4 regions of the Glaciecola sp. G7-5 genome follow, and region 1 is predicted to be linked to each of the others. Evidence: predicted binding sites of a transcription regulator. Region 1 holds the regulator's gene; each other region holds the start of a gene.
What was found. Region 1 encodes sigma-54, which starts transcription at its own class of promoters, with help from an activator protein. Its sites were predicted from a motif close to GTTGGCACGNNNNTNGNNT; they were not measured.
Positions count from the first base shown of each region.

Region 2: the regulator sigma-54 is predicted to act here: its motif matches at 7,344-7,362, upstream of AC0L6H_RS01260 (diacylglycerol kinase family protein).
Region 3: the regulator sigma-54 is predicted to act here: its motif matches at 3,551-3,569, upstream of glnK (P-II family nitrogen regulator).
Region 4: the regulator sigma-54 is predicted to act here: its motif matches at 1,996-2,014, upstream of AC0L6H_RS11650 (choice-of-anchor E domain-containing protein).

Region 1 is NZ_CM147892.1:2,371,335-2,379,718, reverse strand. Features, by position in the region: partial or broken gene AC0L6H_RS10460 (KpsF/GutQ family sugar-phosphate isomerase) at 1-186, shown strand, start outside; gene kdsC (3-deoxy-manno-octulosonate-8-phosphatase KdsC) at 243-791, shown strand; gene lptC (LPS export ABC transporter periplasmic protein LptC) at 788-1,348, shown strand; gene lptA (lipopolysaccharide transport periplasmic protein LptA) at 1,317-2,003, shown strand; gene lptB (LPS export ABC transporter ATP-binding protein) at 2,000-2,728, shown strand; gene AC0L6H_RS10435 (RNA polymerase factor sigma-54) at 2,885-4,420, shown strand; gene hpf (ribosome hibernation promoting factor) at 4,446-4,733, shown strand; gene ptsN (PTS IIA-like nitrogen regulatory protein PtsN) at 4,741-5,184, shown strand; gene rapZ (RNase adapter RapZ) at 5,247-6,170, shown strand; gene AC0L6H_RS10415 (HPr family phosphocarrier protein) at 6,194-6,466, shown strand; gene mgtE (magnesium transporter) at 6,633-7,991, shown strand; gene arcB (aerobic respiration two-component sensor histidine kinase ArcB) at 8,015-8,384, opposite strand, start outside.
Region 2 is NZ_CM147892.1:304,269-312,652, reverse strand. Features, by position in the region: gene AC0L6H_RS01280 (hemerythrin domain-containing protein) at 105-533, shown strand; gene AC0L6H_RS01275 (hypothetical protein) at 564-1,091, shown strand; gene AC0L6H_RS01270 (S8 family peptidase) at 1,619-4,222, shown strand; gene AC0L6H_RS01265 (DUF2254 domain-containing protein) at 4,248-5,579, opposite strand; gene AC0L6H_RS01260 (diacylglycerol kinase family protein) at 5,669-7,294, opposite strand; gene AC0L6H_RS01255 (fatty acid cis/trans isomerase) at 7,588-8,384, shown strand, end outside.
Region 3 is NZ_CM147892.1:1,805,653-1,814,036, reverse strand. Features, by position in the region: gene AC0L6H_RS07855 (prepilin-type N-terminal cleavage/methylation domain-containing protein) at 159-692, opposite strand; gene AC0L6H_RS07850 (VOC family protein) at 924-1,310, shown strand; gene gloA (lactoylglutathione lyase) at 1,311-1,754, shown strand; gene AC0L6H_RS07840 (ammonium transporter) at 1,901-3,133, opposite strand; gene glnK (P-II family nitrogen regulator) at 3,158-3,496, opposite strand; gene mrcB (penicillin-binding protein 1B) at 3,851-6,163, opposite strand; partial or broken gene AC0L6H_RS07825 (lytic murein transglycosylase) at 6,610-7,529, shown strand; gene AC0L6H_RS07820 (peptidoglycan-binding domain-containing protein) at 7,536-7,829, shown strand; gene purU (formyltetrahydrofolate deformylase) at 7,846-8,384, shown strand, end outside.
Region 4 is NZ_CM147892.1:2,635,238-2,643,621, reverse strand. Features, by position in the region: gene AC0L6H_RS11660 (chemotaxis protein CheV) at 1-393, opposite strand, end outside; gene AC0L6H_RS11655 (AhpA/YtjB family protein) at 464-1,162, shown strand; gene AC0L6H_RS11650 (choice-of-anchor E domain-containing protein) at 1,240-1,917, opposite strand; gene AC0L6H_RS11645 (TatD family hydrolase) at 2,168-2,947, opposite strand; gene pdxH (pyridoxamine 5'-phosphate oxidase) at 3,004-3,645, opposite strand; gene era (GTPase Era) at 3,712-4,617, opposite strand; gene rnc (ribonuclease III) at 4,614-5,288, opposite strand; gene lepB (signal peptidase I) at 5,339-6,208, opposite strand; gene lepA (translation elongation factor 4) at 6,208-8,004, opposite strand; gene AC0L6H_RS11615 (SoxR reducing system RseC family protein) at 8,350-8,384, opposite strand, start outside.

The DNA.
Region 1 (8,384 bases):
TCATCAAACCCCAATCTGCGAAGTGATGACCGTGGGGGAGTAAGCACTACCGAAAACGCCCTAGCCATAGACGCATTGAATCTAATGCAAAGTAAAAAAATAAACGCCTTGTTTGTTTTGAATGAAAAGAAACAAGCGATAGGCGCACTGACCACATACATGTTACTAAAAGCAGGAGTCGTGTAGATATGCACAACGACACACAAAATCAAGCATTGTCGAGCGAAGAGAATAATGAAGCGATGATTGACACACTTTACCAACCCGTTTCATCAGAATTTTTCGAAAAATGTAAAAAGATAAAACTCGTCGTTTTTGATGTAGACGGCGTTTTTAGTGATGGCCAAATTTATTTAGGTAATAACAACGAAGAATTAAAAGCCTTTAATACGAAAGACGGCTACGGCGTCAAAGCCCTTGCGAGATGCGGTGTAATGGTGGGCGTAATTACCGGTCGTAAGTCTGCAATTGTTGAGCAACGTATGCGAGCGCTCAACGTGCGCCACTTGTTACAGGGGCGTGAAGACAAACACAAAGCCTTAGCTGAATTAATGCGTATAACAGGATACCAAAGTCATCAAATAGCCAGCGTTGGTGATGATATGCCTGATATGGAAATGTTTCCTTTTAGCAGTATCAAAGTAGCAACGCTTGACGCCCATCCACTTATTAAAATGAAAGCTAATTACATTACCACCTTAGGTGGTGGTAAAGGTGCGGTAAGAGAGGTGTGTGACTTATTCTTACAGGCAAAAGGTAAGCTTGAGATAGTTCACGGTGCCAGTATATGAATCGTATAACATGGAGTATCGCTATTATTTTTACGGCGGTACTCATTCTTTATTTACCAATGTTATTTGAAGATGAAGAACAACAAATAGCCAACGACCGTGATATTGAATTAATTCCAAATTATCAAGCTGTTAACCTAAATAGTAAGTTGTATGATAAAGAAGGTAGGCTGAGCCATCAAGTGGCTGCCGATAAAATGGAGCATTACGATGCCTTAGGTTTTGCAGTATTTCATAATCCTGTCTACACCCTCTATTTAGATGATGGGCAGCCGTGGCAAGTGACTGCTGGTGAAGGCACATTATATACGAACAATAGAATTCAACTTGAAAAAAACGTCAAGATTGTGAATTTGCGATCGCAAGAGTATATTAAGGAAATAAGCACCGAGTACATTGAAATCAACTTACAAGACAAAACCCTAAGTTCAGACCAAAAAGTAACCATTAGTGGCCTCAATTATGAGGTTAACAGCATTGGCATCTTTGGTAATTTAACGACCCAACAATACGAGTTTAAACAACATGTACAGACCCAATTTAACCCCGTTCTTTAATCTACGCCTTGCAAAAGGCGGCGATGCCAAAGCTAATAACGGCGGTCAAAGCAATTACGCAGTTAAGCTGAATAAGTCTGTACGTAGGAAGGGCTTATATGCCAGCATCTTGGCTAGCTTGTTGGTTGTCAACCTTGGGAGTAAAGTCATCGCGGCGCAATCAACACCGCCCTCAAGTGAGCAAAGCACCATTGCGACCGATTTTTTATTGCCGGTCACCGCAAAATCCAAAAATCAATCTGTCGATGGTAAAACTAAAACTTCAATTTTCATCGATAATGTAATAATACGCCAAGGTAGTCTTGAAATCTTAGCCGATAAGGTTGTTGCAGATGCGACCGCAGGTAAAGGCAAAGAGGTCATCACTGCAACGGGGAATCCTGCTAGTTATAAACAGAAGCTTGAAGATGGCTCGGTGGTCACAGCCAGTGCAAATGAAATAAAATATGAAGTAGAAATACAAACGATTTCTTTAAAAGGCAATGCTGCAATTAACCAAAACGATATTAAGGTTAATGGTGACTCTATCGCTTTTAACATGGCCAAAGAACAAATTATTGCCTCAACTGATGCCAATAGTGAAATCCCAGTAACGACCGTATTGAGTCCAGGTGCCTTCGTTTCAGATAAAAAAGACGATGAGGACAAACCGTGAGCAGTACATTATCCGCTAAACATTTAGCCAAGTCCTATAAGTCACGTCAAGTAGTACGAGATGTGAGTATTGAAGTATCGACCGGGCAAATAGTGGGTTTATTAGGACCAAACGGCGCAGGCAAAACCACTACCTTTTATATGATTGTGGGTTTAGTTCCCTTAGATAAGGGCGATATCTTTATAGACCAAACCAATTTAAGTTTTCAGCCGATGCATGAGCGAGCGCGTCAGGGTATTGGATACTTGCCACAAGAAGCTTCTATATTCAGAAAGCTGAGCGTGTATGAGAACTTAATGGCAATTTTACAAACGCGCAAAGAGATTTCAAAAGAACAACGCGAACGCATTGCAGATGAACTGCTTGATGATTTTAATATTAATCATATTCGCAATAGTCTAGGCATGAGCCTGTCGGGTGGTGAACGCAGAAGAGTTGAAATTGCTCGCGCATTAGCCGCTGATCCTAAATTTATTTTACTAGATGAACCATTCGCTGGTGTCGATCCTATATCGGTGAATGACATAAAGAAGATTATTTATCAGTTGAAAGAGCGCGGCATTGGCGTACTCATTACCGACCACAACGTTAAAGAAACCCTCGATGTTTGTGAAATAGCCTATATTGTTAGCCATGGGGAACTTATTGCCTCGGGCAGTGCACAAGAAGTACTTTCGAACCAGACGGTGAGAGATGTTTATTTAGGTGAACAATTTTCTTTGTAATGACTCGCTAAAGCGCTATCATGTAGAAAAGTGAGTGCTTAGTCGTTGATAGCTTCAGCATTATGTCAAAATAGACAGGAACCGATGTTTCCTACAATTGGAGAAATTAGAGCCCCTTATGCAAAAACACCGCATTAATAAAGTAGAAGGTCAGTAATGAAACCTTCGTTGCAGCTCAAGTTTAGTCAACAACTTACCATGACTCCTCAATTGCAACAGGCAATCAAGTTGTTGCAGCTTTCTACTCTGGATTTACAACAAGAGATTCAAGAAGCCCTTGAATCCAATCCATTATTAGAGACTGCAGAGCATGATGTAGAAAGCAATAGTGCGTCATCGGATGACAATCAAACCCTTGATTCTCGCACTGATAAAGAACAGTTGTCAGTGAGTGCCGAAGCGACAAACAACAACGATACAGCAATGGCCAACGGCGACACTGAAGTGCCAGATACTATGGATTCGCATGATGCGCTTGAGAATAGAGAACTGCCCGATGACTTGCCATTAGATAGCTCTTGGGAAGAGTATTTAGGGTCGACTTCAGCGCCAACGCGCATGACCGGTATTAATCCTGATGATGACTACGTTTTTCAAGGAGAAACAACCGAATCTATTCAAGACCACCTTATGTGGCAAGTAGAACTCACCCACTTTAGTGATAATGACAAATCTATCGCAATTGCAATTATTGATTCTATCGATGAATCAGGTTACTTGACCGTTAGTAGTGAAGAAATTCTCGAGAGTTTAGATAATGAAGACATAGAACTCGACGAAGTCGAATGTGTATTGAAACGCATTCAACGATTTGATCCGGTGGGCTCAGGCGCGCGTTCGGTAAAAGAGTGTCTACTCGTACAACTTCAACAATTTAACGAAGATACACCTTGGTTGGCGCAAGCTCGCAGTATTATTGATGAACATTCAGATTTAATTAGTAGCAAAGATTATCGTACCTTAATGCGCAAGACTCGCCTCAAAGAAGACCAACTTCGGGAAGTAATGCGTTTATTAAAAACCTTAAATCCTCGTCCTGGCAGCTCAATATCGTCACGAGAACCAGAATATATTGTGCCCGACGTAAATGTCTATAAGAAAAAAGGCGTGTGGACGGTTGAACTCAATAACGAAGCTCTACCTGCGCTGACGGTAAACGAAACCTATGCTAAATTGTCAAAAACGACTAAAAATCCGAACGATTCTCAATATATTAAGTCTCATTTACAAGAAGCAAAATGGTTTATAAAAAGCTTAGAGAGCAGAAATGAAACCTTACTTAAAGTGTCGCATTGTATTGTTGCCAAACAACGCGAATTTTTTGAGCAAGGGCCAGAAAAAATGCAACCAATGGTGTTGAATGATGTAGCCGAAATGGTCGATATGCACGAATCTACAATTTCGCGTGTAACAACCCAAAAATACATGCATACTCCCAGAGGTATTTATGAGCTTAAGTATTTCTTTTCGTCACATGTAGCAACGGAGTCAGGTGAAAATTGTTCTTCCACCGCTATCAGAGCCTTTATTAAGAAGCTCGTGGCTGACGAACCTGCGCATAAGCCATTAAGCGATAGCAAGATTGCGCAATTGCTTTCGGACCAGGGTATTAAGGTAGCTAGACGAACAATTGCAAAATACCGGGAATCGTTACATATTCCCCCTTCGAATCAACGAAAAAGCCTCGTTTGAGGCCAAGCATTAGAGGACGAGCATTATGCAAATAAACCTAACCGGTCATCATATCGACATAACAGAATCACTTCGCAATTATGTTGATACCAAATTTGAAAAACTCGAAAGGCATTTCGACCACATTAACAATGTTCATGTTATTCTCAACGTCGAAAAGCTCACTCAAAAAGCAGAAGCGACGCTTCACTTAAGTGGCGGCGAAGTATTTGCGAATGCCGAACACACAGATATGTATGCGGCCATCGACGGCCTCATTGATAAGCTTGACCGTCAGGTCATTAAACACAAAGAAAAACAGAAACGTCACTAAGTAGAATATGATAATAAATGACATCATTTCACTCGACCGAACTCAATGTTCGGTCGAATGTCATAGCAAAAAACGAATTTTCGAAGTCATCTCCGAGATTGCGGTCCAACAATCCCCTGAATTAGACCAAGTGGAAGTATTAAGCAGTTTACTGGCCCGCGAAAAAATGGGCAGTACTGGTATAGGGCATGGCATTGCTATCCCCCATGGCAAAATTAAAGACTTAAGCAATATGATTGCGGTGATAGTCACTAGTAGTCAGCCCATTGAGTTTGACGCTATTGACAGCAAACCTGTAGATATCTTCTTTGCCATATTAGTCCCTGAGGAACAAACCGATCAACACCTTCAAGCATTATCTGGTATTGCACGCAAACTGAGTAATAAGGACACCGTCAAGGCTATACGTAAAGCCACAAACAAAAATGAAATCGTCGCCGCGTTAGCCTAAACCTTTTCATGAACATAAGCGCAATAAAAACAAACGCATATGTAACTCTTATAAGGTGATAAATGAAACTTCTGATTATTAGCGGTCGCTCAGGTTCGGGTAAATCAATCGCTTTGCGGTCACTAGAAGATCTTGGCTACTACTGTGTAGACAATATTCCAGTTTCACTTCTACCCACACTTACGCACACCTTGGTGGATCAACATGAACTTGTTGCCGTGAGTATTGATGTGCGCAATATGCCTGAAACTGAAAATGAAATTAGCGAACTACTTAATTACCTGCCTGAATTTTGGGAAATTACCATTATTTTTCTTGATGCAAGTGACGATGTACTCGTCAAACGCTATAGTGAAACGCGGCGCCTACATCCCTTGTTCAAACGCAGTAACTCACTGGTAGATGCGATCAACGAAGAGCGCGAAATCTTAGTGCCCGTCGCAGAAAAAGCGGATTTACATATAAATACCGACAAGCTATCGGTACATGATTTAGCTGAACTTATTCGCGAGCGCGTTTTAGGTAAGAAAAGCTCTGATTTAGTCATTGTCTTTGAGTCATTTGGTTTTAAATACGGCATCCCCAAAGACGCAGATTATGTGTTTGATGTAAGATTTCTACCTAATCCACATTGGGATCCTGACCTACGACCATTATGTGGACTTGATGGCCCCGTTGAGTTGTTTTTATCAAGCCAACCATTGGTAATGAAGTTAATTTGGCAAATTCAAAATTTAATAACAACGTGGTTACCCCACTTAGAGCGCAATAATCGCTCTTATGTCACCATTGCGATTGGCTGCACAGGAGGCCAACATCGTTCGGTTTACGTAGCGCAGTCTTTAGCAGAGGCATTTAAAAGTAGCCACGGTGATGTGCAAGTTAAACACCGTGAAATTGGCTTATCAAAACCTTTAGAAATGGCAAACGCTGAAGAAACGCCTGACGCACAAAGTAACATCAATAGCGAAGCCGGCAGCGAGTAAACTAGGGAAAACGGAGCTAAAAAATGAGGCTAGTAAAGACACTTACCATTGTTAATAAACTAGGCTTACATGCAAGGGCTGCGACGAAGTTAGTGCAGTTAGCCAATAGCTATGAATGCGAAATAGTGCTTGAACAAGACTCACAACAAGCCCCCGCAAATAGCGTACTTGCCTTATTGATGTTAGAAAGCAGCCAAGGCAAACAAGTGACGTTAATTTGCGACGGTGCTGATGCACAAGTCGCTATGCAGAATATTGAAAACCTCATCGCGAATAAATTTGATGAAGGCGAATAAATAGCATCTTTCCAGTCAATTCATCCCACAATGTTCTGACAAATGCTATACTTGCGCCACATCATAGCGCACTGCAACATTCTTATTTACAAACACAACAAAAGCATTTATAAGACACAGTAATATTGCTGTAGCGCAAATTAACACTCTTATATAGACCGACTCAATGTCTGACACAATCGAAACAACGCACACACAAGCTAGGTTAGAAAAGATTTCAGCGTCACTAGCTGCTGGTGCATTTGTGCGTGTTCGAAAACTATTACATGACATTCCTGCTGGTGATGCAGCCCTACTGCTTGAATCATCACCCACCAAAACGCGTGATATTCTGTGGCAAATGCTTGATGCGGACTTTCATGGTGATGTATTAGAAGAATTATCTGAGGACGTACGTAACGGTATTATTAGTAAAATGATGCCCTCAAGCGTTGTCGATGCGCTAGAAGACATGGATACTGATGACTTGGCAGAAACGCTAAGTTCTTTGCCAGAGAACGTGCTCAATAGCATTTTAACGTCGATGGACACTCAAGATAGGCAGCGAGCTGAAAAAGCGCTCTCTTATGGAGAAGATACCGCCGGCTTCATTATGAATACCGACACTATCACGCTACGCCATGAAGTTACTGTTGATGTAGTGATACGTTATTTGCGTTTAAAAGCTGAGCTACCTGAAAATACCGACACCCTGTATGTCGTGAATAGGCAGGACGTGCTAATTGGAACGGTGTCACTTTCTCGCTTGTTAACCTCAAGTCCAAATGTCAGTGTCGAAGATATTATGGACGACGAACCAGAAGCACTTACCGTAAATATGGAAGAACGCGCCGTGGCAAGTATGTTCGAGCGCTACGATTGGTTGTCAGCGCCGGTCGTAGATGAAGACGGAAAGTTAGTCGGACGAATAACGATTGATGATGTCGTTGATATCATTCGTGAAGACGCAGAGCACTCAATGATGAGTATGGCTGGTCTTGACGATGAAGAAGATACCTTTGCTCCTGTCGGCCAGTCTACCAAGCGCCGCTCTATTTGGCTTGGTGTGAACCTAGTCACGGCTTTACTCGCGGCAGCAGTGAGCGATATGTTTGAAGCCACACTTAGTCAATTAGCTGTTTTGGCGATTCTTAACACCATAGTGCCGAGTATGGGCGGAGTCGCAGGTAATCAAACACTAACCCTAGTCATTCGCGGTATGGCTTTGGGTCATGTAACTAGCGCCAACGCATTATGGTTAGTGAGAAAAGAACTCGCGATTGGTTTTCTAAACGGTATTATCTGGGCTTTTTTGATAGCGTCTGTGATTGCCCTGTGGAAACAAGACTACATGCTTGGCTTAGTAATCGCCTTCGCCATGTTGATGAACATGATTGCTGCAGGCTTAGCCGGTGCTACCTTACCTATCGTCATGAAGAAAATGAAAATAGACCCAGCCCTTGCCGGTAGCGTTATATTAACCACCATCACAGACGTGGTCGGTATATTTGCCTTTTTGGGCACCGCAACATTGTTTCTTATGTAAGGTTTGCAAAGCGCCCCGTCAACTCAATCGTCGTATTGATGTTGTTTAAGCCACTCATGCAAATAAGGCACATCTTTGCTTATTGCCATTTGCAGTTGTTCTACCCACTCGTGAACATTCTCCCACCAAGCGGGGTGATCCCCTTGTTGAATCATATTCGCGGTGATTTGCACTCGGCTTAAGCCCACAGAACTAGCAGCACCTTTTATTTTATGCGCTTGCGAACACACTTCGTCTTTATCATCGGCGGCCAGCGATACATTCAATATCTCCATGTATTCTGGTATTTTGTCTTCAAAGACCGCTAAACTCGCTTCTACCATGCCCTCACCAATGGTTTCAATTAACATGATAAGCAAGTCAAGATCGAGGACTTTTTGTGACTCTTGTTCT
Region 2 (8,384 bases), 2.1 Mb from region 1:
GGAAAACTAACATTATATTGCACCCGAGGACGCGAGCGCCGCTCGACCCAAGAGAGATGAATATGCAATATCGAGCGCATTTTTACAATAAATTAGGAGTTAGCATGCAGATCTTTGAAGCGTTGAGAAAGGACCATGATAAACAAAGAGCACTTATTAAATTGTTGCTAGATACACAAGGCGAATCTGAGGTGAGGTCGAGCTATTATCAGCAACTGAAGACGGAACTTGAAAATCACGCTGTTGCAGAAGAACGCTATTTCTATGCGCCATTAATGCAGTCAGACGCCACGGTAGAATTGTCGCGCCACGGAGTCGCAGAGCATCATGAGATTGATGAGTTTCTTGCCGAGCTTGATAACTTAGAGATGAGTAGTCCGCAGTGGATGATAACCTTTAAGAAACTTGCTCATAAAATTGACCACCACTTAGTGGAAGAAGAGCAGGAATTTTTTCAACAAGCTGGAAAGGCATTAAATGAGAACGAAAAAAGTGACCTAGCGAAAGACTACATGGCAGACATGAAAAACTAAATCATTTTATTTTTTTAGGAGACCATTACAATGAACGCTGTAACAGATGTACCATTTGATTCACGAGTAATTGCCACTTATTCTTCTTCTGAGAAGGTGGACAGGGCGAAAACCATACTTAAAACGAAGCTGGGCTTAGGGTCAAGCAATATAAAGCTGATAACGCCAAACGACGATGCTATTGGCAGTAAACTAGAAGGGAATTCTAAGCAAGTGGGTAAGTCGATGCTTCGCTCACATTTTATTTATGCTTTGTTAGGATTGGCAGTGGGGATTGTCCTTGCTGCTTTACTAGTTGAATATGGACCTGCTTTAACGCGCAACAACCCACTGTTTACATATATCGCTTTTTCGGGACCCGCTTTGTATATAGTCACCATTGGCGGTGGTGTGAAAGCGCTGAAACCTCAGCACGATCCCGTTAATATGAAGGCTGTAAAAGCGAAAAAAGAGGGTTGCTGGTCACTAATGGTGTCGACTGAAAATACCTCGATCACGAAAGATGACATTGTAGAAGAGCTCAAACAAACCGACTGCACAAAGCTTGAGACAAACTAGCCTCTTCGTCATCAGCACCGGCTGAGATCTCAGCGCAGGCTGAGATCTCCCAAAAGCATCCTCGCCGTCATCTCAGCGCAGGCTGAGATCTCCCAAAAGCACCCCCGCCGTCATCTCAGCGCAGGCTGAGATCTCCCAAAAGCATCCTTTATGTATGGGATAAACCACGCAGTATCAATAAAGACCCCACCTTCGCAGTAATAAATTATTTGCAAGCGATGTTGGGCTATTATTCCTGAGAAGGGCAAGCCGCTTTAGCAAATTCCCAAATTATTATAATGAACATAAACGTTACTATTTTAATTCGATATTTAAGGCTAAATTTAATTCCAGTTCAGATATTTGTTCGTTATTTAAATATAAAGGCTTTTTGCATGAAAAAAGCACAAATAGAGCTGTTTAGACAGAAAAATAGACTGGCATGATAACTGCTTAATCACATCAGAACATTATGTAAAGCACAATTGGTTTTGATTAACTTATTTTGTTTTATTACCTGTATTTTAGCATTTAAGGTAAAGTTAACAATGAAAAAGATTTTAGTGATGGGCGTAGTTATCGCAGTGGGGATAGGCTTGGTGAGTAAATTTCACAGCAAACCCACAAACGAGGTTTATTCTGATTATATTCTCCAAGGGGCAAAGAAGGCGACTATTGTAGACGATGTTAATAGCGTTGGCGGCATCGTCGTGCAAGAGTATTCATTGATTGAAGCGGTATCGGTCAAACTATCGGACTCGCAAAGAGCAGAAATCAAAAAAATGAACCCTATGATTCGTTTTTTTGAAGATCAAAGTATCAACGTCTCAAGCGTGACACCCTCGCATTCTGATCAGCTTATTACCTTTAACGTGAAAGCAAGAACCGCTATCTGGGAAGGATCTAACTCTGGTAGTGACACAGTCTTAATAGATTCAATAAACTTAAACATGCCAAGTGAAAATAGAAAAATAAAGTCTATTACAGTAAACGGTTCAAAAATTTCAGCTAAAACGATAGCGCTCAACGGCACGATAACTTTGCAGGATTCTGAAAAAGTAGAGCTTAGCCCTGGCGAAGCGCTTAAAGTTGAAGTTAGTTTTGCAAAATTAAAGACGACTAATCAAAGTGACTATCAGATTGAATTTTCGCAGACCAGCCTTAGTTCAACGACGCTTCCAGATGATGGTAGCTCAGCTAAAGAAGTCGTCCCAGAAATGGCTGTTGCTCCTGCAAAAATCGACTTTCGACAGGACAGCAATGAAATAACCTGGGTTATTGATGTATCAGATATTAACCAGCGAACGCTAAAAGGCATTAAATTACGCTATCCCGAAGCCAATCTTAGCGTAAGCTCACTGAATATAAATGACCGTGATATTTCATTCAGAACGAAAAGTGACACGGAGCTAAAGTTTACTAAATCCATTGGTCTCGTAAGCGGAGAAAATATCAATATTCGTATTGGCTTTGAGAATTTGTCAGCGCTTAATAACGAATCTTATCAAATGGCACTCGTTTACCCTGATGATATCGTTCATAACGTCGTTATCCCTGCAACTAGCTATGCATTGGGTAAAGAAAGAGATACTGGCTATCCTAAACTCGTGAAAGCAAATTTAGCTCACGAAATAGGCATTACCGGTTACGGAGTAACCGTCGCTATTATCGATACAGGCCTTAGGGATTTAGCTGAAATAAAATCAACAGCGACTAATGGAAGCCGCAATATTACCCAAATAGATGTTCTTGATTCAACACTAGCTGATAAGAAAGATAAGAAAGTTAAGAAAAATGATGAAAACGGACATGGCACGCATTTAGCCAGTATTATTACTAACTCAAGTGAGCGTGTTGATGAAGACGGTAACTTCCTTGGTGGTTACAATGGTATAGCGCCTGATGTTAATTTAGTCGTCGTAAAAGCCTTTGATGACCAAGGCCAATCAAGCTACCAAAGCATACTCAACGCCTTAGAATACGTAGTCGAGAATAAGGATGTTCATAACATTAAAGTGCTGAATCTATCATTTAGTGCTATACCCAGTTCATATTATTGGGATGATCCATTAAATCAAGCCCTAATGAAGGCGTGGGAAGCGGGTATTACGGTAGTTGCTGCCGCGGGCAACCGTGGCCCAGATGCAATGACAATAGGCGTACCTGGGAATACCCCTTACGTAATTACCGTGGGCGCAATTTCAGATAATTACACACCTAACAACATGAACGATGATTTTGTTGCTTCTTTCTCAAGTGCAGGCCCAACTTACGAAGGCTTTGTTAAACCTGAGTTAGTCGCGCCAGGTGGTCATATCCAAGGAATAATGGATAAATTTACCCTCGTTCGTAAATCTCATCCTGTTTTTGAAGATGTCCATGAAGTCATCGTAACTGTGACCGATCCTATAAGCGGCGAGGTATCAGAAGTTATTACTGAGACAGATGTTGGCCTTGAAGAACATAATTATTTTGAAATGTCAGGTTCATCACAATCAACAGCGGTTACAACAGGTATAATTGCACTTATGTTGCAAGCTAACCCAAGCCTTACACCTGACGATATTAAGTGTCGCCTTATCGAAACCGCGAAAGCGGCAACCACCGAAAATGGACAATTAGCATTTAGTATTTTTCAGCAAGGTGCAGGCTTGGTCGATGCCATGGCAGCCATAGAAAGCACTGCCACAGGTTGCGCTAACGCAGATATGTCGATAGCCAAAGATTTATCGGGTGAAGAACATTATATTGGACCTGTGAGACTGCATGAAAACGAAACTGATTTTTATATTCCAGGGATTGAAGGGCTAGAATGGTCGGGAGATTCCGATGAGTCACAACGCTGGAGAATGTCATCGCTTGATGCATCACAATCATGGCTGAAATCCTCATTTAATGGCGAATCACAACTGTGGAATCACACGAGTTTTGATAGTAATTCACAGCTTTGGAGAAATCGCAACTTTAACGCTGATTCGCAGTTATGGCGCAACCGCTCGTTTGATATCGACTCCCAGTTGTGGCGTAACAGAACCTTTGATACTGACTCTCAGTTATGGCGCAACCGAGGCTTTGATACTGATTCTCAACTATGGCGCAATCGTTCGTTCAGAAGTGACTCATTGTCACGGGAATGGATCGAGCACGAATAAATAGGGTGCTGAACAAAGTAGCGTCTTAAGCTGCGCTACTTTGTTCTAAATAACTTCTTACAGCTTGAATTCTTTGTTTTATTGCCAAGGCATCCAAGCTCGAAACCTTACGTGAGCTTTGCCTCTCCTCAATCATATCGGTTTGCTGAAACACAAAGTCATAGTGTTCGTCTTTGTTGGCTCTTAACGCTATTGATTTTAACGCTTCTAGCAGCCTTATGGTGACCGCGGTATCATTGAACGCATGTTGCCTAATTTGATCAAAAGCGGCGTTAGCAATAGCCGCAAAAGTAATAGACTTACATTCCACTCTGACCACTTGTTGCTCGTCTTGCCAGATAACATTAGGGAACTGTTTTGCGCACAAATTACTCATTGCAGAGCTTAATTTATCTACACAGGTGATCGCAGTGAAAGGGTCGTTTATACCGGGTGAAAGCGCCCTTACGGCAACTTCTACGAGCTGCCCAACAGCAAATTCTGGATCTTGCACAGGAGTCCGCTGAGAGCCAAGCATAAAGTGTTTTTTCAGCCCATTTTTATGCTCTTCATCAATAGCTTTGCTCGCATAAAGGTCACCAAATACATCTCCTTTAACAACATAATCACCAGGTGAAAAATGAAGCTTTACTTGCATATCTAAAGTAACTAGTTTTGCTATCAAAGCGGGTAAATCGATTAATTGTACATAGCCCGAATGTTCACAGCGCAATTGTTCACAACTCGAATATTCACCCTTTCCCACATTGCCCTCAGAAGGAAGCATTTCATTAGCGCTAGGAATGTTATTTGGAAAAAGTTTTTCGATACTTTGTTTAAGTTCACAATAAACATCTTCAATGACTGAATCTGCTTGAATCGATATTGAAACGTGGTGAATAAAGTGAATTAAAAAGCCGATGCAAACACAGGTCATTGAAATCGCCCATAGTACGCTTATGCCCGGTGTAAATTTGTAAGGTGCTTCTAAGCTGATGGCGCAGAAGATAAAAATACAGTACAGAAAAGTGGAGATGAAAACTCCTAGTACAATTTGTGTTGTTCGGTCTTTCATGAAGTTTCGCATGAGTCGTGGACCAAATTGCGATGAGGCGAGTGTTAGCGCAACGATGGTGATAGAAAATGCAATACTTGTCACTGTGATCATCGCAGCAGCAATGGTGCCTAAGAGTGAACGAATGGCTTCTACATCACTACTATATAGAATCGGAAATAGGGTATCGACGCTAGCGAAACGTGAGGCATCTATCCAAATCGTAAAAATGGCCATAAACAAGGTAAGAATAATCATCACCGTGGGTACAAACCAAAAATTGGCTCGAATAGCTTCGAGTAAAGGTTCGATTTTCATCTTCATTGTTTGTTTCCAAATAAAAAGGTCACAAAGGTCCTACCTTAGCGACTGACGTTTGTTATAAAGCGCGGCGCAGTATTGTCTCAATTACTTCATACTTGTTGTTTATGCGCAACCTGTAGCGATTTGCTATTAATACTGATATTGATTGTTTTTGCTTGTCGAACCTCACCGTCAATTGCGTAGTCTATTGGACCATCACTCTCTATTTTTATTTTTTCCAAGTGCCTACTTTGTAGACCATCGGTTTCAGCGCTTTGGTCGACGCGCCCATTAATACCTCGAGAGACTAACGATAGTAGGGGGAGGGCTAAACTTTCTTGGGTATCTAAAATCGTCAAATCGAGTTTTCCATCGGTTGGATTTGGCGCTCCTGATCCTTGCGCCAATATGGTAGAAAAGGGGGCTGCATTTGCCACAACAATACTGCTCGCATTTATTTTCTGAGGCTCGTTGTCATCGATGGTGATTTCGTATTCTCTTGCTTCATTTTGGCCAAAAGCAGTACTCAATCCCTCTAAATAAGCGAACTCGCCCGCTTCATCTTTGTTTTGTCTGTCGGCCGATGCAATCATTTGCTGCTCAAAGCCTATGCCCGCTAAGAGCAAGAAAATATCATCGTTACAAATTGCGGTGTCAATCGCTCTACTGTCACCGCTTAGTATGTCATCGCAGGCGACTTCGACAGGACTGAGTTTACTCTTGTTTCCCATCAGTACATGAGCAAGAGCATTTGTAGTCCCTAGGGGGATAATAGCCATAACGGTTTGAGTATCGATTAAAGCGCTGGCGACTTCATTAACGGTGCCATCTCCGCCACACGCAATGATCATGAAGTAGTTTTTATGCCTGTTTGCCAGGGCAATATCTTTTGCCGTTTTCGATTTAGTCGTTAATTCACAGTCAAGTTTATATTGCCTAGAAAGCCTTTGTTCAATTTCGTCTTTAAACTGCTTCCACTTGCCGCCTCCCGATACGGGGTTTGCTATCATTAAAACGGCAGACTTTTTTTGCCATGCATTTTGTTTGTGAAGCTTACAGAGTTTTTTGTATTGTCCACTGTTTAATTGCGCCGTACCTCTTATCTTATTAATGAAGGAAAGGGCCTCGTCTACCGAGTCAAACTTGCCAGAAGCAAGTAGATAAGCTGCGACAATTAAAACCGAACGCCCCCTGCCGAGCGCGCAATGCACGACTACGCCCCTGCCATTATCTATATGATGCGACATCCAATTGACCGCTTCGTTGAGATCTTCTCGATGTGGGCTTGAATGGTCAAGAATAGGGACATTTAAGTAAGCTAAATTGCTGTCATGGGCACTCCAATTTAGTCCGCTAAATTCTGACGTGGCATCTAAAATAGCGCAGACGCCACTGTTTTCTAAATGGTCGATGTCTGATGGAAACAAGCGACAACCAAGAAATAAATTGGGTGCAATTTCTTGTATTGCTGGCACAGAGTCATTTCGTCTAGCCCAGCTATTGTATAGCTGTACACCTAAAAAGAAGGGCAACAAAAGCCACATTACATAAAATGGTATTGAGCCATCCATTTGTTTTCTGAACACACCTGGAACATCAAAAATATAGGCAATACTGACAATTAGCAGGGATATAGCTAGCCATACAAACACAAATGAGAAATACCAATGAGGTAAGAGTATTGCTAGCGCGAGTGACGCAATTGCGCCCCCAAGATAATACTTGATGATAAACACGTTATTATTCCTTTCTTTATTTTAGGATTTTTAGAACTCATCGCTTGTTTTGCAAGAGCCGAACCAAGTGCTTGTTAACTAAACTTCATCGAAAACAACAGCGTAACAATATTTTAGAATAAACAAAAAGTAAAATGTGTGAAAGGTTTACAAATACGCTTGTTGCTTAATTAGGAAGTTTGATTACGTTACCGTATAATTTCTTGATAATATACGCCAAGTTCTCGCAAATGCCGAACTTCATAACCCTATAATCAAGGTAGCATGGCTTACCAGCACAAACATGGATTTTCATGAACAAAGTATCAAAGGCGGTCTTGTTACTGCTCGTCATTATTGGAATAACAGCTGTCTATTTTGTTGATTCTGACACCGCACTTGCGACAAAACCCATCGCGGCTCAACAAACATTACCACCTCAATTAGATTCTTTACCTATAGACTTTCGAAAGCAGGTTAAACCCATCCTCGACCAACGCTGTGTGGTATGCCATGCATGCTATGACGCACCATGTCAGCTTAAACTAGGTAGCATCGAAGGGATTGCTAGAGGAGCAAACAAGGCAAGAGTGTATGATGGAGAACGTTTGATTGAGTCAAATTTAACTCGCTTGTTTGAGGACGCGCACAGTCTTGAAACGTGGCGAGACAAAGATTTTTTTCCGATAGTGACTGACGCACCTGCAGGTGCACACGAAAACCTCGCCAGTAGTGTCATGGCTGAACTTTTAGCTTTAAAACAATCCTCGCCTTTACCAAAGCAGGCCTTATTACCACAAGAGATTGCGTTAGAGATAAATCGAGAATATCAATGTCCTAAGCTAGACGAGCTAACAAGCTATAAAGAAGATTATCCGCTTTGGGGAATGCCGTATGGCTTACCAAAATTAACAAAAGAAGAACACGAGACCCTTAGCTTGTGGATTGCTAAGGGGGCAAAGGGCGGTGATGAACTTGTCTTGAGTGACGACATCTTGAAAAAAATTGATCATTGGGAAGCATTTCTTAACCAAGATGATTTAAAAAGCCAGCTAATGAGTCGCTATGTTTTTGAGCATTTGTTTTTAGTGAATTTACATTTTGATGACTT
Region 3 (8,384 bases), 570 kb from region 1:
AATGATGACGTCGCGCAGATGCAAACACAATAAAATAGACAAATGCGTGAAGAATGTAGATTGTTTAACGGGCCGCATTTCAAGTGACCGAACAGTCTTCGATTCAAAAAAAAGGCTGATTTTACTCAGCCCTTTTGAGGTGTAAATAATCCAGTAGATTACAGATTGATTAACTGTATTTCTCCCGCTTCACCTTCATAACTTTGACCGTAAACAGATACCGGGGCAATATCGCGAATATAATAGACAAAATGCGGCAAGCTGCCGCTAGCAAATGTTAAGTTTGAATGTTTTTTGCCATAAGCACAAAATTCAGCATTCCCATAAGCATTCCATCCATCTGATAGTGCTTGGGTAGGATTTGATGTGCCAACGACTGATTCTGAACTATTTAACACTTGGTTCCACAAATTTACGCAAAATGCAGACCCGCTTCCACTGCCCGTTGGCCAGCCTGAGATGGTGTCGATATTGACTAATTTATCTTCAACCGGTATTGGAGATGTTTGTCTTATTTGATATAGCCCATGGATTAATTTAATCGAGGCTTTAAAACTCGCGGCTTCTGCCTTTGTAGCCGATTCAATGGCATCATCAGAAAGGTCAATAAATCTGGGGGCAGCGGTAACGGCAAGGATACCTAATATAACGATCACAATAATCAATTCAATTAATGTAAAACCTTTTTGCATAAAAACTCCAATGCATTTTCATAATTAATCTTCTTTTTAACTGCGCTTTTTTTATTTTCTTTAGCAGTGATTTTACTGAATTTAAAAAAATTGATGTGGAAATACAGCACCATAAAAGAGGCTGAAGCAAAAATAGGTATTAATACTTAGTCAATCGTTTGCCTTGCTAAGATGTCTTATGCACTGGTATGCTTTGGCGTCAATTCTAGGCTAGTTAGCACGAGGCAAATCATGTCAAGTAACATACCTATCAACTATATCGAGTTAGCTGCAAACGATCTCAATGCCGTAAAACAATTCTATAGTAAAGCTTTCAATTGGCAATTTGTTGACTATGGACCTGAATATACCGCATTCGAAAAAGCAGGCATTGCCGGTGGCTTTTATCACGCCCCCATGGCTGCCAACGCAAGTGAAGGCTCTGCATTGGTGGTGTTGTATGCAGATGATCTAGAGGCCTGCTTAGAAAAAATAATTGCCTGTGGTGGCAGTATCAAAACGGATATATTTTCGTTCCCAGGCGGAAGACGATTTCACTTTTTAGATCCCTGCCAAAACGAACTGGCGGTATGGGCGCATGGCACAGACGACAAGCAAAATATAAACGAGGATGAATAGATGCAATACTTACATAGCATGATAAGAGTGACTGACTTAGATGCTTCACTACACTTTTATTGTGACTTACTTGGCTTGGTTAAAACACGTCAATATGACAGTGAAAAAGGCCGATTTTCTTTAATCTTTTTAGCCGCACCCGATGATGAAACTCTGGCACAGGAACGCGACGCACCATTATTAGAGCTTACCTACAATTGGGATAAGCAAGAAGAATATACAACAGGTAGAGCGTTTGGCCACTTAGCATTTCGTGTAGACGATATATATGCCTTGTGTAGTAAACTTCAAAATAACGGTGTAACGATTAATAGACCTCCTCGGGATGGGCACATGGCTTTTGTAAAATCTCCCGATAACATTTCAATTGAGCTCTTACAAAAAGGTGAGGCATTGGCGGCTGAAGAACCATGGGCATCGATGGAAAATACAGGTACTTGGTAAGTTTTATGGCGGGTATATAGTGAACAAAAAAAAGCCAGCAAATTGCTGGCTTTTATAGTGCGGTATATTATTCTGTCTTATTATTATTTTCTTTCTTGTTTACCGCATCTCCCTACAAACTTTGCCATAAAGGCGTCGCTCTAGGCTTATTTAAATTCTGGGTAAGCTTCTAAGCCACACTCGCTTAGGTCTACACCTTCGTACTCTTCTTCTTCAGAGACTCTGATGCCCATAACAGCTTTAAGTGCTAACCAAACAATTGTGCTTGTTACAAATACCCAGATGAAGATAGTGGCTGCGCCTGCTAACTGACCTGTGAATTTTGAACCTTCGTTGGTAAGCGGTACTAAGATAAGACCTAAGAAACCAACCACACCGTGGACAGAGATAGCACCTACTGGATCATCGATTTTTAATTTGTCTAGACCAATGATACTTACCACAACCAATAGTCCACCTAAGGCACCAAACAAAGTAGCTTCTAAAGCAGTTGGTGTTGAAGGTTCAGCGGTAATGGCAACTAAACCAGCTAGTGCACCGTTTAAGGCCATGGTTAAATCTGCTTTACCAAACAAAATACGCGCTAGTAATAATGCAGCAACAAGACCACCGGCAGCAGCCATGTTTGTGTTCATAAATACAACCGCAACTGCGTTAGCATTTTCTACGTTGGCCGTAGCAAGTACAGAGCCACCGTTGAAACCAAACCAGCCCATCCACAAGATGAATGTACCTAATGTTGCTAATGGTAAATTTGCACCAGGGATTGCATTAGCTTTTCCATCTTTAGTGTATTTGCCTTTACGAGCGCCAAGAATAAGTACGCCAGAAAGCGCTGCAGCAGCACCAGCCATGTGCACAATACCAGAACCTGCAAAGTCACTAAATCCTAAGTCACCTAAAGTGAACATGCCAAACACAGCTTGTGAGCCCCAAGTCCAGCTTCCAGACATTGGGTAGATAAAGCCAGTCAGTACCACAGCAAACGCCAAGAATGCCCAAAGTTTCATACGCTCAGCAACCGCGCCTGACACAATAGACATAGCAGTCGCTACAAATACCACTTGGAAGAAGAAGTCAGCTGATGGTGAATATCCTGCAGGCTCTTCAACACCTGTTGCTCCATCACCCGTTATACCGCTAAGGAATAAAGTAAAATCGTCACCGCCGTACATTATGCTGTAACCACAAATCATATACATGATTGATGCTACGGCATAAAGCGCCACGTTTTTGGTTAAAATTTCAGTGGTGTTTTTAGCGCGTACTAGACCCGCTTCTAACATGGTAAAACCGGCCGCCATCCACATTACAAGGGCGCCGCAAATCAAAAAGTAAAAGGTATCTAGTGCATACCCGAGTTCGAATGTAATTTCCATTGTGCTGTTCTCCAAGAATACTGCTTATAGGGCTTCTGTGTTAACTTCACCGGTACGAATACGTACGGCTTGTTCTAAGTCATATACGAATACTTTACCGTCACCAATTTTGCCGGTCTTTGCAGCACCAACAATGGCTTCGACTAAACGTTCGACTTGTTCGTCTTGCACAGCGACGTCAAGCTTAACTTTTGGTAAAAAGTCTACTTGATATTCTGCGCCACGATATAGTTCGGTATGCCCTTTTTGGCGTCCAAACCCCTTAACTTCGGTAACGGTCAGTCCATCTATACCTATCTCAGAGATGGCTTCACGAACATCGTCAAGCTTAAAAGGCTTGATGATTGCAGTGACTAATTTCATATGTTGTTGCTCCTGCTTAAATTAAACGAAAATGTGTTGAGTCTATGCGGAGTAATACAAAAGCAGTGCCAGAATTTAAAAGTAATAAATATCAGTAACTTATAATAATTTGCGCCCTAAACGACCGAAATCATCGCACCCTGGTGGTGCATAAGGCTGAGTTTGCGCACTAAAGGTGCACTGGTAATATTTGTGTCGCGTGACCAAAACTGTGTGTTTCAGCGCGAGTCTTCGCAAGCGCCTTTCTTGCCTGTGTAAAAATGACGATGTGCTTACAGAAGGCTTTGTGTTTATAGAAGGCGTAGCATACTTCCACCATATCAAGGTGGTATTTAGGGTACTGTGCTGTTTATCTTAATCTCCGAACAACCTGTCCCACCAAGACTTTTTCTTTTCACTTGGCTGTTTTACTGGTACGGGTTGACTCAAGCACCCTGAAGGTTCTCCTAGAGAAGACTTTAATGCAGGCACACTAATTACATTTGGGCAGCCTGGAAGGGTTTGTTCGCCCGTCAAACGATTAAAATGTGCAATGGTCAAACTACTCGGAAAGCGCCTAACGAGCGTTTTAGGTGATTGTTGTTTTTGCAAGGCAATAAAAACTGGCAGCGCTCCAGTAGCGCCCGACATATTAATAGGCGTGTTATTATCATTTCCAAGCCAAACACTGGTGACTAAGTTGCGATCAAAGCCAGTAAACCAGCTATCTCGATAATCGTCTGTAGTACCTGTTTTCCCTGCCATATTCACATTAGGAAAGGCGGTTTTAATGCGTTTTGCGGTGCCTTCCGTCGTCACTTTATGTAAGGCGTAATTCAACAAGTATGTAGCATCTTCGTCAGCTCTGATTTGCTGTCTTGGAGGGCGCTTCCAGATCAAGTCATTTTCATGCGTACTCACAGCATAGAGCGCGTATAAAGGCTTTAAAATACCGTTATTCGAAATAGTTTGATATACCTGGTTTACTTGCAAAGGAGATAAATCAACCGCTCCTAAGGCCACTGAAGGTAAGGGCCGTACGGTTTTATCGGCGCCTAAACGGTTTAAACTATTAACGACTTCATCAAAACCTATACTCGCGGCCAAGTTAACGCTTGGTACATTGTACGATTTCACTAGTGCATCAAGTAAAAGCACCTGTCCCCTAAACTCTTTATCTGCATTTAACGGCTGCCATTTTTTACCATCTGCGTCATCAAAACTGATTGGTTTGTCGTCAATTAAGGTAGCAAGCGTAAACTGACTCGAATTTTCAAGTGCACTTAAATAAATCACAGGCTTTATTAGCGAACCGATCGGACGATAGGCGTTCAATGCGCGATTAAACCCTGCATAGCTGGTATTTTTACCACCCACTAACGCACGTATACCCCCTGTTTTAATATCGGACATAACCAGCGCGGCTTCTAAATCGGGTTGTTTGTATGCTTTAGCCTTAGCCGCAACAACCCCAACTATTGCTTTTTCGGCGCGCCGCTGTGCGTTTATATCTAGGGTAGTAAATACCTTTACTCCTGAAAGTCGGGTTTCTTGTGTTTGCACCACTTGTTTAAGCTCTTGCCTCACTTTATCCATAAAAGCAGGATGTTTACCTGAGGCTAAACTGGGATTATTGTTAGTTTGCAAGGGAGAATTTACCGCAATTTCATACTCGTCGGGCGTGATCTCACCGGCTTCAAGAAGCATCCGCAATACTAAGTCTCTGCGTTCGGTCATTCGCTCTACATGGCGTTTTGGGTCATAATACGACGGCCCTTTGACTAAACCAACGAGCGTCGCAATTTCATGTATGGCAAGTTCTTTTAAAGGTTTATTGAAAAAGTAATGACTACCTAATCCAAAACCGTGGACAGCGACTGCCCCGTTTTGTCCTAAAAAGACCTCATTGATATATGCATTTAAAATTTCGTCTTTACTGTAGCGGGCATCAATGACTAGGGCCATTGCGGCTTCTTTTAATTTTCGGCTATAGGATTGTTCGCGGGTTAAAAACAAGTTTTTCACGAGTTGCTGAGTTAATGTGCTCCCGCCTTGCACTGTTTTGCCAGCTGTAATATTGGCAATTAATGCGCGTAGGATAGATAAAGGGGCAACACCATGATGATCATAAAACTGCTTGTCTTCAACAACAACTAGACCCCGTTTAAGCAGGTAAGGAATGTCGTTATCAGACATTAGCATTCTATCTTCGTCTAAGCCGCTCACTAAACGCGAGACCAACCACGGCTCTAAACTAGTGCGCAATAAGTTGGTTTTGGTGTCGAGCACCCTAATTTTATCAATCCGCGGACCATCCCAGCTAATTTGTATACGTTGCGATGGATATAGCTTGTTGGGGTAGTAAAACTCTCGTCGATAGACATTGAGTGTTTGTTTACTTTGCGAGTATTCACCTACCTCAGCGATAGTTGGTTTTTTACGATAGCCAAGTAAATGTAATTCATCGAGCACCTCGCGCATGCTGATTTCTTGTTTTAGTTCTATAGACAATGGACGCGCATATATTTGCGCAGGTACTTGCCATTTATTCCCTTCAAAGCGGGGTTGAATCGAAGCGTCTAAGTACACCAAGTAGCTAACTATAATGGCGAGAAACAAACACGTTAATTTGAAAAAGTGGCGCTTAATCCACGAAAACGGCGCCAAAACGAGATTTTTTTTATTCAACTACTTTCCCTTTTACTACTTTTAATTAGGCTCATGTTTTGCACCGCGTAAGCATTTATACCCGCTTATTAGTGGCTGTAGGGACGAAAAAGTTCCCTTCTCAAAAAGCCCAGTCACAGGCCCAAACGAGCTATTATTGTGTAAGTTCACGAGCGGGGGAGTTTACACTTTTCCAGTGCAAACATATACTTTGCCCCAAAGGTATATTGCATTAGCTCTTTTTCTGCGCAATTCCTGCGAGACACAATAAAGACCAAGTCAGTAAATCAGTGTAGCCAGCCTAAAAGTGAAAAACATCACCTAAAGCGCTAATATTCGACCTTATTTAATTGTTTACAGAACTAAATCTCGGTAAAGTACTCACACAGTTTAAGATTGATTGCATAAACAAGGAAGGCTTTTTGGAAACACTCGCTAGCACGCCTATCTCACGCAAAGCAAAAAAGATGATATTAAGCTTTGGCATCGTTTTCGCCGCTTGCCCTATCTCATTTAACCTTCACGCTGCTAAAAGTGAGGAGGTAGCGCAAATTGTTGCTGAAAACAAAGCGAATTTCGCTCAGTGCCTTGAAAACAAAAAGACCGAAGCACGCGAAGCTGGTGTGAGTCAAAGTAGGATTAATACCGAGTTTGACAACTTTAGATTTGTGGAGCGCGTGATAGAGCTAGACAGAAGTCAGCCAGAATTTGTTTCTACCTTTCCAAATTACTTTTCCAAACGTGTTAACCAATGGCGCATTGATACCGGTCGAGCTAAATATGCTGAGCACCGAGACTTTCTAAAAACCTTAACCGAAAAATACGGCATCCCCGGACATTACCTTATTTCATTTTGGGGCTTAGAAACCAACTACGGTGGTTACAAAGGAAAAATGTCTACGCTCGATTCACTGGCAACCTTAGCGTGTGATGAACGTCGTAGTAAGTTTTTCACTGGCGAATTATTTCTCGCCTTGAAACTTATGGACTCTCAGGGCTTGACGCGCGAGGGCATGCAAGGTTCGTGGGCTGGTGCCATGGGACATACGCAATTTATGCCAACAACTTATACCAATTATGCTATCGACGGCGATGGCGATGGTAAGATTGACCTCTGGAACAGTGAGCGAGATGCCCTTGCATCAGCGGCTAATTTTTATGGAAACTGGGCTGGGAACCAGGTCTTCGCTGGGGACGAGAAGTGAAACTTCCAACAGGTTTTGACTACCAACTTGCCAACAAAGAAGTAAAAACGATTACTCAATGGAAAGCACTTGGTATTACGCAAGCAAACTCAGCGGCCCTGCCTAATAGCGATATTGAAGCACGCTTAAGAGTGCCTGCAGGACATGAAGGTCCCGCTTTTCTAACCTATGCAAACTTCCGTATTATTATGCGCTGGAACAATAGTGAGTTTTACGCACTTGCAGTTGGCCAACTCGCTAATCAGATTGCAGGCGGCGGTGGCCTATATGCGCAACTACCTGATTTGCCGAGCTTTAAGATTAGTGATATCGCAAAACTACAAGCTAAGCTAAATGAGCTAGGCTACGAAGTAGGCGGTGCCGACGGTATAATGGGCCCAGCGACACGCGAGGGTATTCGGCAGTTTCAAGCGCGCAATGGTTTAGTAGCTGATGGTTTTCCTTCCCCTACTACCATACAAGCGGTTCTTAATACGCAATAGTTTTTGGAGATTTATGGTGCGTAGCACTTACAGATTAGTCATTGATTGTCCGGATCAAGTGGGCTTGGTTGCAGCAGTTTCTCAGTTTTTAGCCTCACATAATGCCAGTATACTCGAAGCAAGCCACCATACCGACGTGAAACTAGCGCGCTTCTTCATGCGTCACGAAATTGATGCGGCTTCACTTAGCCTTGATCATAATGCCCTAAAGTTAGCCTTTGCAGAATTAGCGCAAAAATATGACATGCAATGGACACTTAACAGTTCTGATGAGAAACAAAAAGTGGCCTTGCTTGCGAGCAAAGAAGAACACTGCCTAAATGATGTCCTTCACCGTTGGCATACTGGTGAAATAAATTGTGATATTCCGTGTATCATTGCCAATCACAAAAGCATGCAAAAGTATGCGGATTGGTATGAAATTCCGTTTCACTATATCGATTTTAGTGACAAAAAGGCGGCGTTTGAAAAAATAGAAAGCCTTATTGATTCTTACGAAATTGACTTAACCGTACTCGCTCGATTTATGCAGATTATTCCTGATTCGATGTGTCA
Region 4 (8,384 bases), 260 kb from region 1:
ATTTTTCCCAACAGAACTCGGGGGCGCTTGAATATCACTCCAGGAGGTATTCACAATATTCATGATTTGACCAATTAAGAAACCTTGTACACTGCGGTTATATTCAGTGATGATGACGTTTTCAGGCTGATACTCTGGATTATTACTGTGCATTTTAATCGCATCTCGCAAATCTATTACGGGAATTGACTTACCACGGTAGTTTGTTACTCCTTTTAAATTGTAATGCGAACCCGGTATTTGGTTCATCGCCGGCACCGTGATCACCTCACGCACTTTAAATACATTTAAGGCAAAAGTATGGCGCGTGCCCAATTTGAATAAAAGTAATTCTAATCTGTTTTCGCCCACCAACTGTGTTCGTTGGTCTATTGACGACATTAGTTTTGACATTGCACTTTCTCAACAAGAATAAACAGCTACTAGTGTTTATCGACCATTTTTATAAAAACACGATTAAAATATGCGGTTTGTAAGACTAAAGATTTCAACAAATGCTTGGCAAATTAAGCCTTTTCCACTATGGTCGACCCATCCCAAATTTAATAGAACATCACCTATTGTTATCATGAATATTCGTAGCAGCAATCACAATTACTCAATATTTAAGCGTATTTCTACGCTTATATTGTTCATATTATTCGTTGCGATTGGCGCTAACCTTTATATGATGCACACACAAAATGCAGCTAGTTGGTACCGCGTAGAGTCCGAGCAACTAGGGCGTAGCCTAACTGTGCAAGCCGCTAGACTTGTGGCAGCGCCCTTGGCCCAAAAAGACCAAACGATGCTTGATCACTATATAGAGGTGGTCAATCAAGGAATATTTGTAAAAGGTGCTGTACTATACGACGAACTCGGCGTACGTCTTGCGAAACAAGATGATCGATTATCTGTAGTCGACATCCTTAAAAACAGTGATTTAGAGCCCTTAGTATTCGTAGAAGATATTGTATATGAAGGCAATGTAATTGGTTACCTAAAGCTGGTACTAGATAAACAAGCAATTACAGAGCATCATAGAGCATTTAACAAGAACCAACTTTTGCAGAGTCTGTTGATTATTGTGCTCAGTATTATTGCTGCAACATTGAGTACACGCTTGATTTATAAACTGCGTAAAAGTTATCGTTTGGTCGACAGCGAAGATGATCTGATATAAAGGTAAACACAAAAAAGAAGTAAAAAAAATCACCGCTTAGCGGTGATTTTTTTGAATGTGTGTTCTTGCTATAAAGCTTATTTGCGCGCTTTTCTTAAGCCAGCAAATGCTAATAGACCTAAGCCCATCAATGCAATGTGTGAAGGAGCCGATACTGGCACTGTGATGTCAGAGTAAGTATAGATTACTGATACCAGACCACCTGCTTGCGTGGTAAAACCAGTTACCAAGTTACCAGCGCCTGTTGCAGAGCTTGTTGCGTTTGCATCAAATACGAATGAGGTTGAACCTGGGCCTGTGAATGCCGCTAAGGTGCCAGCATCAGTAAACGCCGCTGAAGTTGCTGTTGTGCTCGCGGTAATGTTATTTAAGGTAAAACCTGAAGTACCGCCGTAATCTAGGGTACCGTCATACGCTGTTGCGCTGAAAGTATTTACGATTGTTGGCATCGCCACAACCAATTGATTCATCATTGCATCAATAAGAATAAGCTCAGCAGATAAATTAGTCACGATAGTCGCTGCTTGTGCGTCTCTACTCTCAACTTCAGCAGAACCGATGATTTCGCCGTCAATTGAAAAGGCGACTGAGTCTAGTACGCGAGTACCGCCCATGGTATCAAACTTAGCTAAGCTAACAGTAGTTTGAAAGTTAGTATCTGCGATAGTAACAACTTCGCTAACAGTGATACTTGCTGCATTTGCAAAACCAGCTGCACATAAAAGGGTAGCGCCACATAAAATATTCTTTAACATCGTGAATTTCCTTCAAGTATAAATAGGATTAAACAAACATTAGCCGGGAGTGACTAAACGTTCCTAGTACTGAGGGTATAGCAATGGCTGTGCCAACTTTTTATTTTATTAATTTACAACTACTTATGAATTTTTCACAATAAACAAAATGTTTGCTGTAAAAAATCATGACAAACACCCCATAAGAAGTTTCTTAACAACTCTTTTATAACTAGGCGAATGTCGCAATAGGCACACGACATCTTATTTATTAAGCTAAGGGCATAAACACGCGGCGGTAATTACGATCGGTTTTGCTGATGACTTCATCCAAGGTTTCTTCAAGTAAATCAGCTAAGGTCTTGGCGATTAAGGGGAGACGCTCAGGGGTATTTACTTGTCCTTGATAACCCGATATCGGCATATCAGGTGAGTCAGTTTCCAGAAGCAAATGCGCAAGACCTAAGCGTTGAACGGTATTGCGAGTTTTTACCGCTCGCGCATAAGTAATCGTGCCACCTATTCCCAATGAAAAACCAAGATCTATATAGGTTTGCGCAGTTTCGTAACTGCCGCTAAAAGCATGTATCACTCCCCCATACTCAAATTTAGTTGCCTTTAATATTCTTATTAATTCGTTATGAGATTGTCTATGGTGAAGAATAAGCGGCTTTTTAAGCGATTGTGCAAGGACAACTTGTGCTTGTAGCACTTTATATTGATATACAAATGAAATGTCTAAGCATCCATCTAGGCCGCACTCACCTATAGCCACATAGTCATCGCAGTGCTGCTTTGCAAGGTCAGTCAGTTCTTCAATGCTTTTCTCAAACGCTTTATGCGAAAGTTCTTTTAAAAAGTAAGGATGGCATCCAAGGGCAATATCTATTTCAGCATGTTTTGCTTTTATATTTAGGAGGGTCTGAAATTGCTTGATACTCAAGCCCGGTACGAGAAATTTATCTACACCGAGTGATTTAGCATTTTCAATTACCTGCGAAAGCTTGCTGTCGAAAGCTGGTAAGTCTAAGTGGCAATGGCTGTCAATCATGAAAAAGCCTTAGCTGATAACGAAGTCAGGCAGGTCTAGTGAATTTGCCTCATACACTAAGGCATTAAGCGCTGATTAGACCATTGTCCATGTTCATCTTTATTATATTCAAAGCGGTCGTGAAGGCGATGCTCGCCGCCCTGCCAAAACTCAATTTGTTGTGGCTTCACTAAATATCCGCCCCAAAAATCAGGCAAAGGAATATCTCCTTTGGCAAATTTTTCCTTCATTTGCATAAATTGACTAACAAGCAGCTGGCGCGTTGATATGGGGCTACTTTGTTTACTTGCCCAAGCGCCAAGCTGGCTATCTTTTGGGCGAGAGAAAAAATATTTAGCAACGGCTGTACGTGATAATGGCTCTGCAATACCGCACACTCTTACCTGGCGCTCTAAAAAATACCACGGAAAATGCAAACTCACTTTATTGTTTTGCTTGAGCTCTTGTGCTTTACGACTGCCTAAATTGGTATAAAACACAAAGCCTTCGTCACTCACATCTTTAAGCAGCACGATACGCTGACTCGGCTGTCCGCTGCTATCAACAGTTGCCACAGTCATGGCGTTGGGATCAGGTAAATCTGCCGCAATGGCATCTTCTAACCAGCGAGAAAACAGGTCCATGGGATTAGTGCTGAGCACATCAGTATCAAGCCTGCCTTTGGTGTATTCTTTGCGAAAATCTTGCAATGGTTTCATGATGCGCTCCCTATGCGACAACGACTTATCTTTTTATCGTATTTTGTAAGCTCAAATAGCCAGTTATTACGTCCGGTAGTCTTCTTCATAGCCTAAGGATCGTAGGGCTCGTTCATCATCCGCCCAGCCCGATTTAACTTTGACCCAAAGCTCTAGAAACACTTTATTGTCGAACAATGCTTCCATGTCTTTACGTGCTTCAGCGCCCATTGTTTTTAAATGGGAGCCATTTTTCCCAATAATCATGGGTTTTTGTGAAGCACGGTCAACCAAAATAAGCCCATGGATATGATAAACGCCTTTTGGCGTAAGCTTAAACTGTTCTATTTCTACGGTTACCGCATAAGGAAGTTCATCACCGGTGTAACGCATTAGCTTTTCACGAATAATTTCAGCGGCCATAAAGCGGCTAGAACGGTCTGTAACGAAATCTTCAGGATAATAAAACTCACAAGCAGGCAAATTATCAAAAATCAACTGGCGTAAATTGTCGATCTGTTTGCCTTGTTTAGCAGAGACAGGTAACAAGTGCGCAAAATCGTGCTTGCTGTTAAGCTCTTTTAAGGTGTCCATCAATTTACCTTGTTCACTCACCATGTCGATTTTGTTCACAACCAACCAACAAGGCAGACCTGATTGCTTTATTTTGTTCAGCACAAGTTCGTCGTCATCAGTCCAGCGCGTGCCTTCAATGACAAAAAGCACCATCGAAACATCATTAAGAGAACTAGACGCCGCCCTATTCATGAGCTTGTTAATGGCTTTTTTCTCTTCTGCGTGTAGGCCGGGTGTGTCTACATATATTGCTTGTTTATTATCAAGCGTATCGATACCCATTATACGATGGCGCGTAGTTTGTGGTTTGCGCGATGTAATACTGATTTTTTGCCCTAATATGCGGTTCAAAATCGTTGATTTACCCACGTTTGGACGCCCTACAATAGCAATCATGCCGCAATATGTTTCATTCATAAGGCCAGACTCTCCAAAATTTGTTTTGCGGCTTCTTGCTCCGCGATGCGTCGGCTTTTCCCGGCACCTATTTTATGGACCTTAAGGGCGCTAACATCACATTTGACAGTGAAAATTTGAGCATGGTCCTTACCTTTGATATCAATCACTTTATATTCTGGCAGGTCGTACTGTTTGCTCTGCAAGTATTCTTGTAATTGCGTTTTGCTGTCTTTAATTTGGATATTGGGGTCAAGCGCTTTAATGCGCTCATGAAACAGCTTATCAATCGTACATGTTGCTGCGTCTAACCCAGCTTCAACATAAATAGCACCAATAACGGCTTCAACAGCATCTGCTAATATTGAATCTCGTCTACGCCCACCACTTTTCATTTCGCCCGGGCCCAGTTTAATGAGTTCACCTAAAGTAAGCTCACGCGCTACCTTCGCTAAGGTTTCTCCTTTCACTAGGTTAGAGCGCATTCTGGTTAGTTTACCTTCTGGTAAATTTGGAAACTTCTCGTATACCCGCTGCGCAATAACTAAACCAAGCACCGCATCCCCTAAAAACTCTAAGCGTTCATTGTGTTTTTTCGCTGCACTTCTGTGCGTGAGCGCTTGCTGTAACAAGGCAACATCTTCAAACCTATAGTCAATTTGCCTGACTAATTTAATGTAAGGGTCAATCAAGCGCTACCTCGACTAGCAATGATTGGCTGGGTGAAAGCAAAGTTAGCATCTTATTTTATTGCACCGATGCGCTCAAAGCGAATCCCCGTGGGTACAAAGGAAGGCAGAAAATCGTCAGATGTACGTTCAAATTCAAAACTTATCCAGATAAAGACGGCTTTACCTACTATGTTGTTTTCAGGCACAAAGCCCCATTCACGGCTGTCTGCTGAGCTGTCTCGATTATCGCCCATCACAAAATAATGGCCTTCAGGGACAACGTGAGAGCTCGCTGCTTCAATTCTGCGAGGGTTTTGCAATATTCTATGTTCAACGTTGCCCAAAGACTCCATGAACATCTTAAGAGCCGCGCCGTGCTCTGCTTCGTTACTAAATCCTAGAGATTTTAGGTCAACTGCTTGTTCGGGAGGACAAGGTTTTTCTGTTTCACAAACACCCTGAATAAAAATACGTTTACTACGATAATGTATGGTTTCTCCTGGCAAGCCTACGACACGCTTGATGTAATCAACCTTCTCGTCACGCGGATATTTAAAAACCACTACATCACCGCGCTTAACCTCTCCCGTATTAACTAGCTCTGTACGTGTAACTGGGTCTTTTAAACTATAAGCAAATTTTTCGACCAACAAAAAATCACCAACAAGAAGGGTCGGAAACATAGAACCTGACGGTATTTGAAAGGGTTCATAAATGAAGGATCTGAAAATCATGACGCCAAAAAATATGGGGAACATTTGCTTGCAAAAATCCACGGCTGCTGGCATCTCATGGTCAACCGGCACAACTTCATTAATTTCTTTGCCATTGGCATCAACTAAGGCTGCCTTTTTAGGCGCGAAAAAGAGCGCATATGTCAACCAAACCAAGCCGGTGATTGCGCTGACGAGTACGAGAATAATAGAAAAATATGTGGCCATTAATTGTCTACCTTAAGTATGGCTAAAAATGCGTCTTGGGGTAATTCAACATTACCCACTTGTTTCATGCGCTTCTTACCGTCTTTCTGTTTTTGTAACAGTTTCTTTTTACGGCTAATATCACCGCCATAACATTTGGCGATAACGTTTTTGCGCAATTGTTTTACAGTACTGCGAGCAATAATATGATTACCAATCGCGGCTTGAATTGCAATGTCGAACATTTGGCGTGGAATTAACTCACGTAATTTCTCGACTAAATCACGACCACGATGTGGTGCGTTGTCTTTGTGCGTAATAATCGCTAAGGCATCAACGCGTTCGCTATTGATAAGGATATCGAGACGACACATGTCAGCCAATTGGAAGCGTGTAAAATTATAATCTAAGGACGCAAAACCACGACTGGTGGATTTAAGCCTATCAAAGAAGTCTAGTACAACTTCCGCCATTGGTAAATCGTAGGTCACCGCGACTTGTTTGCCGTGATACACCATTGATGTTTGCATGCCGCGCTTCTCAACACATAAGGTGATGACATTACCTAAATATTCTTGGGGCACAAGAATGTTTGCAGTCACGATAGGTTCGCGAATTTCTTCGATATCGTTAACTGGTGGTAGTTTTGATGGGCTATCGACTTTATAAACTTCGCCTTTCGTCGTTTTTACTTCGTAAACCACGGTTGGCGCCGTTGTAATTAAATCGAGATCGTATTCTCGCTCTAAGCGCTCTTGGATAATCTCCATGTGCAACATGCCAAGGAAACCAATACGAAAACCAAAACCCAATGCCGTAGAACTTTCCGGTTCGTAGAAAAGGGAAGCATCGTTTAAACTCAGTTTTGAAAGTGCATCTCTGAAGTCTTCATAATCATCAGAACTTACTGGGAATAGACCTGCATAGACTTGCGGTTTTACTTTCTTAAAGCCAGGCAGTGCTTTTGCGACTGGATTTTTAGCGGTAGTAATAGTGTCACCAACAGGCGCACCGTGTATTTCTTTAATGCCAGCAATGATAAAGCCAACTTCACCGGTCCTAAGAACAGGCATTTCAGTTTGTTTAGGTGTAAAAACACCTATTTTATCGGCTTGATGGACGCCGCCAGTAGACATTATTTTAATCTTGTCTTTAGCGTGTAGCTCACCGTTCACGATACGAACAAGCGAAACGACCCCTTGATAATTATCAAACCAAGAATCAATAATAAGGGCTTCAAGGGGAGCATCTTTGTCACCCACCGGCGGTGGTATTTGTTTTACGATAACTTCAAGTACATCGTAAATACCCACGCCTGTTTTCGCTGAACAACGCACCGCATCAACAGCATCAATACCAACGATATCTTCGATTTCTTCAGCGACGCGATCTGGCTCAGCTTGTGGTAAATCAATTTTATTCAGAATGGGAACAACTTCCATATCTAAATCTATTGCGGTGTAACAGTTAGCCAAGGTTTGTGCTTCTACCCCTTGTCCAGCGTCAACAACAAGTAGTGCGCCTTCACATGCTGCCAGTGAACGAGACACTTCGTAACTAAAATCCACATGTCCTGGCGTATCAATGAAGTTTAACTGATATCGTTCACCGTCTTTAGCATCGTAGTAAAGCGTTACGCTTTGTGCTTTGATTGTGATACCGCGCTCTCTTTCAATATCCATTGAATCGAGCACTTGAGCCGCCATTTCACGACTAGTCAAGCCACCACATTCTTGTATTAAGCGGTCAGACAAGGTCGATTTACCATGGTCGATATGCGCGATAATGCTGAAATTACGAATATTCTTAAGTTGCATAAAAAAAGAGTTACCTACTATGGTCAAATCTACCTTCTGCAGTCTTTACAGTGCAATAGATTGACGAAATACTGATTGTCTGCCAGCTTGTTGCTATAACCATTGGCAAACGCATAAAAAGTGTTACAAATACGAATTCTTTTCAGCTTACGATAATTGTATTATTCATACCTACTAGAAAGAACGCGGATATTACCGTTTTGTGAAGCAAATTGCGACAAATGCAGCGCATTATAAGCATTTTGATACAATATAATCTCGAATTTAGATTATGCAGATAAGTAAAATACATAACGCATTACGGCCCTTAGACTGAGTGCATCATAAAATTACCAAGTCTAGCCCTTAAGAATCAATCTTATGCATGGGGATTTCATGTT